4 regions of the Arthrobacter sp. NPDC058130 genome follow, and region 2 is predicted to be linked to each of the others. Evidence: riboswitches for the same ligand, from Rfam matches in the RefSeq annotation. Region 2 holds a riboswitch; each other region holds the start of a gene.

Region 1 (2,192 bases), on a different contig from region 2:
CGCCGGGCCGCAGCCCGTCACCCAGGGAGAACGCGACGTCGTACTTCGCGAAGATTTCGCACAGCTCGTCGAAGTGGGTGTAGAGGAAGTTCTCCTGGTGGTGCGCCAGGCACCAGCCGGCCATGATGGAGCCGCCGCGGGAGACGATGCCTGTGACCCGGTTGGCCGTCAGGGGCACATAGCGCAGCAGCACCCCGGCGTGGATGGTCATGTAGTCCACGCCTTGCTCGCACTGTTCGATCACGGTGTCCCGGAAGATCTCCCAGGTCAGGGCGTTCGCCTCGCCGTTGACCTTCTCCAGGGCCTGGTAGATCGGGACGGTGCCGATGGGGACGGGGGAGTTGCGGATGATCCACTCCCGCGTGGTGTGGATGTCATCGCCGGTGGAGAGGTCCATCACCGTGTCCGCGCCCCACTGCGTGGCCCACTGGAGTTTGTCGACCTCCTCGGCGATGGAGCTGGTCACAGCCGAGTTGCCGATGTTGGCGTTGATCTTCACCAGGAAGGCCTTGCCGATGATCATCGGCTCCGATTCGGGGTGGTTGACGTTGTTGGGAATGATCGCCCGGCCCGCGGCCACCTCGCTGCGCACCAGCTCCACATCGCAGTTCTCGCGCAGCGCGACGAACCGCATTTCCTGGGTGATGACGCCGTCGCGCGCATAGCGCATCTGTGTGACGGTCCGGCCCTCGACGGCGCGGCGCGGCACCGGGCGTCCGCCCTGCCATTCGGCCGATGCCGCACCCCGGCGGACCGCCGACTTGCCGTCGTCGAGCAGCTCCCGTTCCCGGCCGGCGTAGGGTTCGGTGTCCGCCCTCGCCTCGATCCAGGGCGCCCGGAACGGCTCCAGTCCGCGGACCGGATCGCTGCCGGGACCGGCCGTGCGGTAAACCCGGAACGGGGCGTTCGCGACGCCGCCGGGGGAGGGCTGCAGGGCAATCTCGGTCACCGGGACGCGGATGCCATGCTCCGGGTCCGTGGTGAAGGCCAGCGAGTGGGACTTCAGCGACTGGGTGGGGGCTGCTTCATTCTGGGCAGGGCTGTGCTGTGTTTCTGTGGTGCTCAAAGGATTACTCACTTCCTTCGCCGGCATTACCCGGACAGGTTCAACGGTCGCAGGCTGCGCTAGCCCGATCTCAGCCCCTGCAAGGGCACCCGTGTGGTCGTAAACGAAGCTACCACAGGCCGTCGCGAACCCTGCCGAGTGTGACGTGGCCGCCGGATCGTCATGCGGATTAGGCTTGAGGCCATGACCAGCATCATCGAGTTCACCGGCCCGATCCTCACCGCGGCGGACCAGGAGCGCCGCGGGCTCTGGTCGGTGGACGGCCTGCTGACCTTCGACCGTCCCGCTGGCGCGCCGGACCTCGTGCTGGACGGCTGGGTCATTCCCGGGCTCGTGGACGCACACTGCCACATCGGCCTCGGCCCGGGCGGGGACGTCTCCGAGGCCACCGCGGAATCCCAGGCGCTGGCGGACCGCGACGCCGGGACGCTGCTGGTCCGCGATGCCGGCGCCGTCCACGACACCCGCTGGCTCCAGCAGCGAGCGGACCTTCCCCGGATCATCCGCTCCGGCCGGCACATCGCCAGGGCCCGGCGCTACCTGCGGGGCCTGGCCGTCGAGGTCGAGCCCGATGATCTCGTCGAGGCCGTCCGGAAGCAGGCCCGTGCCGGCGACGGCTGGGTCAAGCTCGTGGGGGACTGGATCGACCGCGACGCCGGCGACCTCGCCGCCAGCTTTCCGGCCCGGACGGTCAAGGACGCCGTCCAGGCCGCCCACGATGAAGGGGCCCGCGTCACCGCGCACTGCTTCGCCGAAGACACCCTGGATGACATGCTCGACGCCGGGATCGACTGCATCGAGCACGCCACCGGCCTGTTGCCGCGGCACCTGCCGCGCTTCCTCGAACAGGGCGTCCCGATCGTGCCCACCCTGATCAACATCGCCACGTTCCCGGACATCGCGGCGCGGGCGGAGGCCAAGTTCCCCCGCTATGCCGCCCACATGCGCTCGCTGTGGGAGCGGCGCGCCGAGCGGGTCCTCGAAGCCCACGAGGCCGGGCTGGCCATCTATGCCGGGACCGACGCCGGAAGCGTGATCAGCCACGGCCGGATTGTGGACGAGATCCAGGCCCTGCACGCCGCAGGCCTTCCCGCCGCGGCAGCCCTCGACGCCGCGAACTGGTCCG
Region 2 (2,192 bases):
GATGCGGGGGCACGCGGAGCCGGAGGATGTCGCCGTAGACGGGCCGCAGCGGCAGGGCCAGCCCGGCGGGCAATTCTTCAAGGTCGGCGGCGCCGAGCCCGTTGGCGACCACGGTTTCGGTGGCCCGCACGGTACCGCCACCGGCGAGGCGGACCCCTGCAACCGTGCCGTCCTGCCACAGCAGCCCTGCCGCGCGCTGCCGGATGAAGCTGCCGCGGCCCTCCGACGCCACGACGCTGGCAAGCCGGGCGACCAGCAGGCGCGGATCCACCTGATGGTCGGCCGGGATGTCGAAGGCGCACGAGATGCCGGGGCTCAGCAACGGCTCCCGGCCCCGTGCCTCGCGCACTGTGAGGGGTTCCACGCTGAGGCCGCAGGCCCGCTGGACTTCCCTCAGGTCCGCGAGCGCGCGCCGGTCGGCTGCGTCGGCCCCGACGGCGAGGGTCGGCGTCGTCAAGTACCCCGTACCGGCCCGGGAGTCCGGGCCGGCGGGACCGGCGTCCGGGCCGGCAGGTCCGGCGTCGACACCGGCGGCGAATCCGGGCCACAGCCGGGAGGACTCGAGCATCAGTTCCAGAAGCTGCTCTTCCTGGTAGTGCAGCTCGCTGACGGGGGCAAGCATGCCGGCCGCGGCCCAGCTCGCCCCGCTGCCGGGGGCATCGTCGATCAGCACCACGGACCGTCCGGCGCGGCTGGCCTCGAACGCGATGCCGTGGCCGATCACCCCGCCGCCGATCACGGCAACGTCTGCGGTGCTGTCCCCTGCGGTGCTGTCCCCTGCGGTGATTCCATCAGTGGAAACGGGTCCCGTGTCACAATCCCGGGCGGTGGCGTCATCTGCGGCCACGGCTTCACGCCCAGTTTGTGTGCCTACTTGCGTGCCCATGAAAAATTCCTTCCCTACGCCGGTACTAGCCGGATCAGGTCAAGCGGTCGGCTCTGACGCCCTCTCAGCCGAGCAGCGGCGACATGGCTGCTGCGGGCTCCCGCGGTATGCGCCCAGTTTAGAGGAACTAGGCTGGTCCCATGAGCCAGGACCACCTCCACACCACCGCCCGCCTCTACTTGTGCACCGACGCCCGCAGGGACCGCGGCGACTTCGAGGACTTCGTGGACTCCGCGTTCGCCGGCGGGGTGGACATCATCCAGCTGCGCGACAAGTCGCTCGAGGCTGCCGAGGAACTGGAACTCCTGGAGGTCCTGCACGCCGCGGCGCGGCGCCACGGACGGCTGTGGGCCGTCAATGACCGGGCGGACATCGCCTCCCTGTCCGGGGCGCCGGTGTTCCATATCGGCCAGAAGGACATTTCACTGGACGCGGCCCGCGGCTTCCTCGGCAAGGACGCCGTGATCGGCCTGTCCACCCACACCCCGGAACAGGTTGACGCCGCCGTTGCTGCCTCGCCCGGCCGCAAGGGACTGGACTACTTCTGCGTGGGGCCCGTGTGGGCGACTCCCACCAAGCCAGGACGCGCCGCCGTCGGCCTCGACCTGGTCCGTTACGCTGCCCAGACGATTGGCCAGCCGGACGGCGAGGGCACCGGGAAGGCCGACGCCCGGGCGGAAAGCCTGTTGCCGTGGTTCGCGATCGGCGGGATCGACCTCGGCAACGTGGAGCAGGTAGTCGACGCCGGTGCCCGGCGGATCGTGGTGGTCCGGGCAATCACCGACGCCGATGATCCCGCCCACGCCGCTGGTGCGCTGCTGGCGGCGCTGGACGCCGCGGATTCCTGAGCCGGTCCCCCGCACGATCTCCCGGCCGGTACTGACGCTGCCCGGGGCTGACGCTGCCCGGGGCTGCGGCCTGTCCTGAACCTAGCCGGGGAGCCCCAGCCCTGCCATCCGACGCGCATGGTTCGCTGCGAGCTCGGCCGTCAGCCCCCCGACCAGCGCCTTGGCCTCCGCGTCGTCCAGTCCAGACAACCCGCCCAGGAACGCGTGCTCCAGGCTCACCCGCTGGGCATGGTTCAGGACCTCGCCCAGCAGGCGCCGGGCCCACAGCGCCAGGCGTGACGCCAACCGGGGGTCATCGGCCAGGGCCGCCTTGAGGCGCTCCTGCAACACATCCGTGGACTCACCGGTGGAGCGGACCTGCCCGATCAGCTCCCGGGTCCCGGCGTCGACGTACATGCCGACGGCGCCGTAAAAGTCCGCGGAGACCGTGTCGATCACGTAGGCCTTCATGAGCGCTT
Region 3 (2,192 bases), on a different contig from region 2:
GACTTCATCGACATGGTGCTCGAATCCAACCGCGACCTCGTGCTGCGCCGCATGGTGGAGTGCCTGGGCCGGGACCGGACCAAGCACCAGGTGGCGGAAGTGACCTCGCTGGGCCTCGTGCAGATGACGCGCAAGCGGATGGGCACCGGGCTGCTGGAAGTCTTCGGCGAGCAGTGTGAAGCGTGCGCCGGCCGCGGCATCGTCACCCATGACGAGCCCGTGGAACACCGCCGCGCCAACACCGTCGCCGCCGAGCACTATGTGCCGCGCACCGAGGCCGCCCAGCCTGCTGCCCGCACCGAGCGCAAGAGCCGCCGCCGCGGCAGGGGAGGACAGGGCACCGAGTCCGCGCCGTCCACGCCCGCGGCCGTCCACCCCGAGCCCACCGAGGCCGAACGCCACGCCAAGGCCGAAGCCACGCGGGCCGCGCTGGCGAACATCGCCGCCGCCGCGCACGCCGCGCACCTGCACGACGGCGAGGCAGCCGCCGCCAGCGACGCCGGCGCCCGCCAGGCCGCCGTGGACGCCGTCACGCAGCTCGCCGCCGCGGACGAAGCGGCCGGACGTCCCGCGACCGTGCTGACCTTTGGCGGCGAGCAGGTTGCCTTGCCCTTCGTCGAGCACGCCGAGGACACACCGGCACCGGCCCTGACCCTGGACCTGCTGACCGAGGCCTTCGCCAACCTGGGCGAGGCCGAGCCCGGCAAGCCGGCCGACGGGCAGGATGAGGCCCAGGCACCGCAGGCACCCGAACCGCCGGCCGCCGCTCCCGCCGCGGAGGCCCCGGCTTCACGGGCAGCGGACACCACCACCCGTGGCCGCCGCGGACGCCGCAACCGCAGCGCCAGCCGCGCCCAGGGCGCAGCCAACGAGACCTCCGTGGAACACCGCGAGGCCACGCGTCCTGCTGCGGCCGGATCGGTTCACGAGGCCAAGGCGCCCGCCGCGGCCGGTCCGGCGTCCGTCCCCGCCGGCAACGAGCCGATCATCCTCGGCGTCGGCGTGCCGGCATCGGAGCTGTAGTCCTCCACGGCTGATCACGTCTTCGGCCAAGGCACTGCCGCCGACTGGTCACCTTTCGACTGGTCGGGATGCGGGTCCGGGCCGGAGCGGGCGTAACAATACGTCCGCCCGGCCCGGGCCCGCACGTGCGTTAACGGGGCCGCCGGGTGGCAACGACTAGGCTGGAACACTGACACGGGGTGCCGCGCATCGGGCCGGCTGAGATCCAGACCCGTTGAACCTGTCCGGTTAGCACCGGCGAAGGGATGTCTGACTTGTCCGCGAGAACCAACCCGTCCGAGTTCCGGCCCAACAATATTCCGCCGGCCAATTTTCTGCCCTCCGGGCCGTCCCCGTCCGCGCCGCCGCGCATTCCCCGCGTGCTGGCCATCGCCGGGTCCGACCCGTCCGGCGGGGCCGGAATCCAGGCCGACCTGAAGAGCATCGCGGCCAACGGCGGCTACGGCATGGCCGCCATCACGGCGCTGACCGCGCAAAACACCCAGGGGGTGCGCGCCGTCCACGTGCCTCCGGCAGCGTTCCTCACGGCCCAGCTGGAGGCCATCAGCGACGACATCGGCATCGACGCCGTCAAGATCGGCATGCTCGGCGACGCCGCGGTGATCGACGCCGTCCGCATCTGGCTGGAAAAGGTGCGCCCCGTCGTCGTCGTCCTGGACCCCGTGATGGTCGCCACGAGCGGTGACCGGCTCCTGCAGGAATCGGCCGAGGCTGCCCTTCAGGCCCTCCTGCCGCTGGCGGACCTCATCACGCCGAACCTCGCCGAACTCGGCATCCTGCTCAAGGAGCCCGTCGCGGTCGACTGGGCCGAGGCCCTGGCGCAGGGCAAACGGCTGGCCGCCCTCACCGGCACCACCGTCCTGGTCAAGGGCGGACACCTCGAGGGCGGTGCTGTCGATGCGGCGGGCGCCGGAAACGACGCCAACGCCAACGCCGACGCCGGCTGCCCGGATGCCCTGGTCAATACCGGGGGCCTGCTCGGCCAGGAAACGGTGGTGGTGCCGGGGGAGCGGATCGCCACGCGCAACAGCCACGGCACCGGCTGCTCCCTGTCCTCGGCCATGGCCACCGTGCAGGCCAGGGTGGGGGACTGGGAGGCGGCGTTGCGGGAGGTCAAGCCGTGGCTGCTCGGCGCACTCCGCGAGGCCTCGGTCCTGGACGTCGGCACC
Region 4 (2,192 bases), on a different contig from region 2:
AGATCTCCGCCGCGGGGACGGCAAGGTTCTCGGCCCCGAAGGCGACGTCGTCGCCGAGGCGGGAGAGGACCACCTGCGTTTCCGGGTCCTGCTGCACAAGCCCGGCGCGGCCGCGCTGCGCCCGTGGCGGGGCGCCGTCGATCAGCAGGCTTCCGGTCTCGTCTGAATCTTCGGCGTCTCCCGCCGGTCCCGAAGCGCCGGCCGCGCCGTCCCCCAGCACGCCAGCCAGGGCATGGAGCAGCGTCGATTTGCCGGCGCCGGAGGGGCCCAGCAGGAGCACGCGCTCCCCCGGCCGGATGTCCAGGTCAAGGCCGCTGACGGCGGGCCGGGGCCTTCCGGCATGCCGCCAGCCCCAGCCGCGGGCCGTGACGGCGGCCGGCCGGACTCCCGGTGAAGGTCTCATGAGTCGTCTGCAGGTTTCAGCTGTAGGTTCGCGAAGTCGGCTCAGGAGAAGACGGGCTCCGTGGCGGCCTTGCGGGAGGCAAAGGAGCCCAGCACTCCGGTCTTGGCCAGGCCTCGGGTGGCGAGCCAGGACAGTCCGCCGGCAATCACTGCTCCGGAGATGGTGGTGAAAACGATGTACGCGAGCTTGTCGCCGGCTTCGTAGGCGATGTTCCAGCCCCACGGCAGGAACGAATCGTTCAGGCCGCAGAAGAGGCCCGCACCCGCCCCGGCCAGCAGCGATACCGGCAGGTTGAACTTCTTGTAGAGGAAGGCCGCGAAGACCAGCTCCGCGCCGAGGCCCTGCAGGACACCGGAGATCAGCACCGTGGTGCCGTACTGGGAACCCATGATGAGTTCGCCCGTGGCCGCCACGGTTTCGCAGAAGAGCGCTGCGCCCGGCTTGCGGATGATGAGCATGCCCAACACGGCGGGGATCATCCAGCCGCCGGCGTAGAGTCCACTGAGCGGCGGGTAGATGGCGTTGACCGGGGTTGAAATTAGGTTCGCGCCCTGGGACCAGGCCCAGAAAATGACGCCGCCGGCAACGGCGATCAAGGCGGCCACCACAATGTCCACCACACGCCAACTGTAGTTGCGGCGGGCGGATGAGCGGCTGGCGGAACCAGGCTGTGCTGAAATATCTGTCATGTCGTCCTCCTGGGGAACAGGAGGGGAGGATGCTCCGGCCGGCCGCGGCCTCCGCCGCCCTCCGCGCACCCTGAGATCTCGACTCCCTTGCGCCGGTACTAACCGGATCAGGTTCGAGGGTCTGCGGCTGTCCGCACTCTCAGCGCCCACCAGCGGTTTTCCCCGGATTTTTCCGGTGATGCCCGACGGCGGCGCTCCCCTGTCGTAAATTATTCTGCCCTTGTGGGCTGGCTCAGTTTACACCCGGACGGCCGGGTTTTCAGTGGTGTGCCGTCACAATCCGGGACCGGGCAAAGCGGGTCACCGCGGCCAGGAATTGCCGCTTGGTAGAGTCGACCTGTCGGACACCCGGACCCGCCTGCGGGCGGCCTAGTCACGCACCGGAAAGCTGGATAATTTTGACGCTCACACCAGATCCCTCCGGGGAATACGACCCCGACTCGAGCGAGCCGCAGCCGCAGGGATCCCTTGCGGCGCTCATCGGCCGCGTGCTGGCCGAGATGGAGGCCCTCCAGTTCGCCTCGTTCAGCAAGGACGACGCCCTGGACCTCGGGCTCCTCCTCGTGGAGCTGGGCAGGCAACGCTCGCTGCCCATCGCCGTCGACATCACCAAAGGCGAGCAGGTGCTCTTCCACGCCGCCCTGGACGGCGCCACGCCGGACAACGAACGCTGGATCAACGCCAAGAAGCGCACTGCAATGCGGTACGAGGTCCCGTCCCTGCTGGTGGGCCTGCGCGCCCGCGCTGCCGGCGGCAGGATCGAGGACAACGCCTGGTTCGACCAGATGGAGTTCGCCGCCCACGGCGGAGCGTTCCCCATCTACGTCCGCGGCACGGGCGCCGTCGCCGTCGTCACCGTCTCGGGCCTGCCCCAGAAGGCGGACCACGATCTTGTGGTCGAGGCCCTGCGGAACGTCATCACACCGGAACGCTAGGCTAGGGGAAGCCCCTGTTCCCGCCCGAAGGAGACCGAAGAATGAACATCCTCATCAAGCTGCTCGGCACCGGCATCAGCCTGGCGGCCGGCTTTGCCGGCACCAAGCTGGTGGACACCATCTGGGAAAAGTCCACGGGCAACAAGCCGCCCAAGGGCCACGACG

Evidence for each region. Region 2 has a riboswitch for thiamine pyrophosphate ahead of thiO (glycine oxidase ThiO). Riboswitches for the same ligand answer to the same signal wherever they lie in the genome.
Region 1: it holds a riboswitch for thiamine pyrophosphate, as region 2 does, so the genes downstream of both, thiC (phosphomethylpyrimidine synthase ThiC) here and thiO (glycine oxidase ThiO) in region 2, are expected to answer to the same signal.
Region 3: it holds a riboswitch for thiamine pyrophosphate, as region 2 does, so the genes downstream of both, ACFVTM_RS22130 (bifunctional hydroxymethylpyrimidine kinase/phosphomethylpyrimidine kinase) here and thiO (glycine oxidase ThiO) in region 2, are expected to answer to the same signal.
Region 4: it holds a riboswitch for thiamine pyrophosphate, as region 2 does, so the genes downstream of both, ACFVTM_RS19840 (ECF transporter S component) here and thiO (glycine oxidase ThiO) in region 2, are expected to answer to the same signal.

The regions. Positions count from the first base shown of each region.
Region 1 covers NZ_JBHVTV010000010.1:166,263-168,454, forward strand. Annotated here, with positions in the region: gene thiC (phosphomethylpyrimidine synthase ThiC) at 1-1,066, opposite strand, end outside; TPP riboswitch at 1,062-1,169, opposite strand; gene ACFVTM_RS16815 (amidohydrolase family protein) at 1,250-2,192, shown strand, end outside.
Region 2 covers NZ_JBHVTV010000007.1:184,833-187,024, forward strand. Annotated here, with positions in the region: gene thiO (glycine oxidase ThiO) at 1-886, opposite strand, end outside; TPP riboswitch at 880-1,000, opposite strand; gene thiE (thiamine phosphate synthase) at 1,027-1,734, shown strand; gene ACFVTM_RS13940 (ferritin-like fold-containing protein) at 1,816-2,192, opposite strand, start outside.
Region 3 covers NZ_JBHVTV010000021.1:10,768-12,959, forward strand. Annotated here, with positions in the region: gene ACFVTM_RS22125 (Rne/Rng family ribonuclease) at 1-1,023, shown strand, start outside; TPP riboswitch at 1,189-1,286, shown strand; gene ACFVTM_RS22130 (bifunctional hydroxymethylpyrimidine kinase/phosphomethylpyrimidine kinase) at 1,269-2,192, shown strand, end outside.
Region 4 covers NZ_JBHVTV010000014.1:129,130-131,321, forward strand. Annotated here, with positions in the region: gene ACFVTM_RS19835 (ABC transporter ATP-binding protein) at 1-403, opposite strand, end outside; gene ACFVTM_RS19840 (ECF transporter S component) at 445-1,092, opposite strand; TPP riboswitch at 1,159-1,303, opposite strand; gene ACFVTM_RS19845 (heme-degrading domain-containing protein) at 1,491-2,027, shown strand; gene ACFVTM_RS19850 (DUF4235 domain-containing protein) at 2,069-2,192, shown strand, end outside.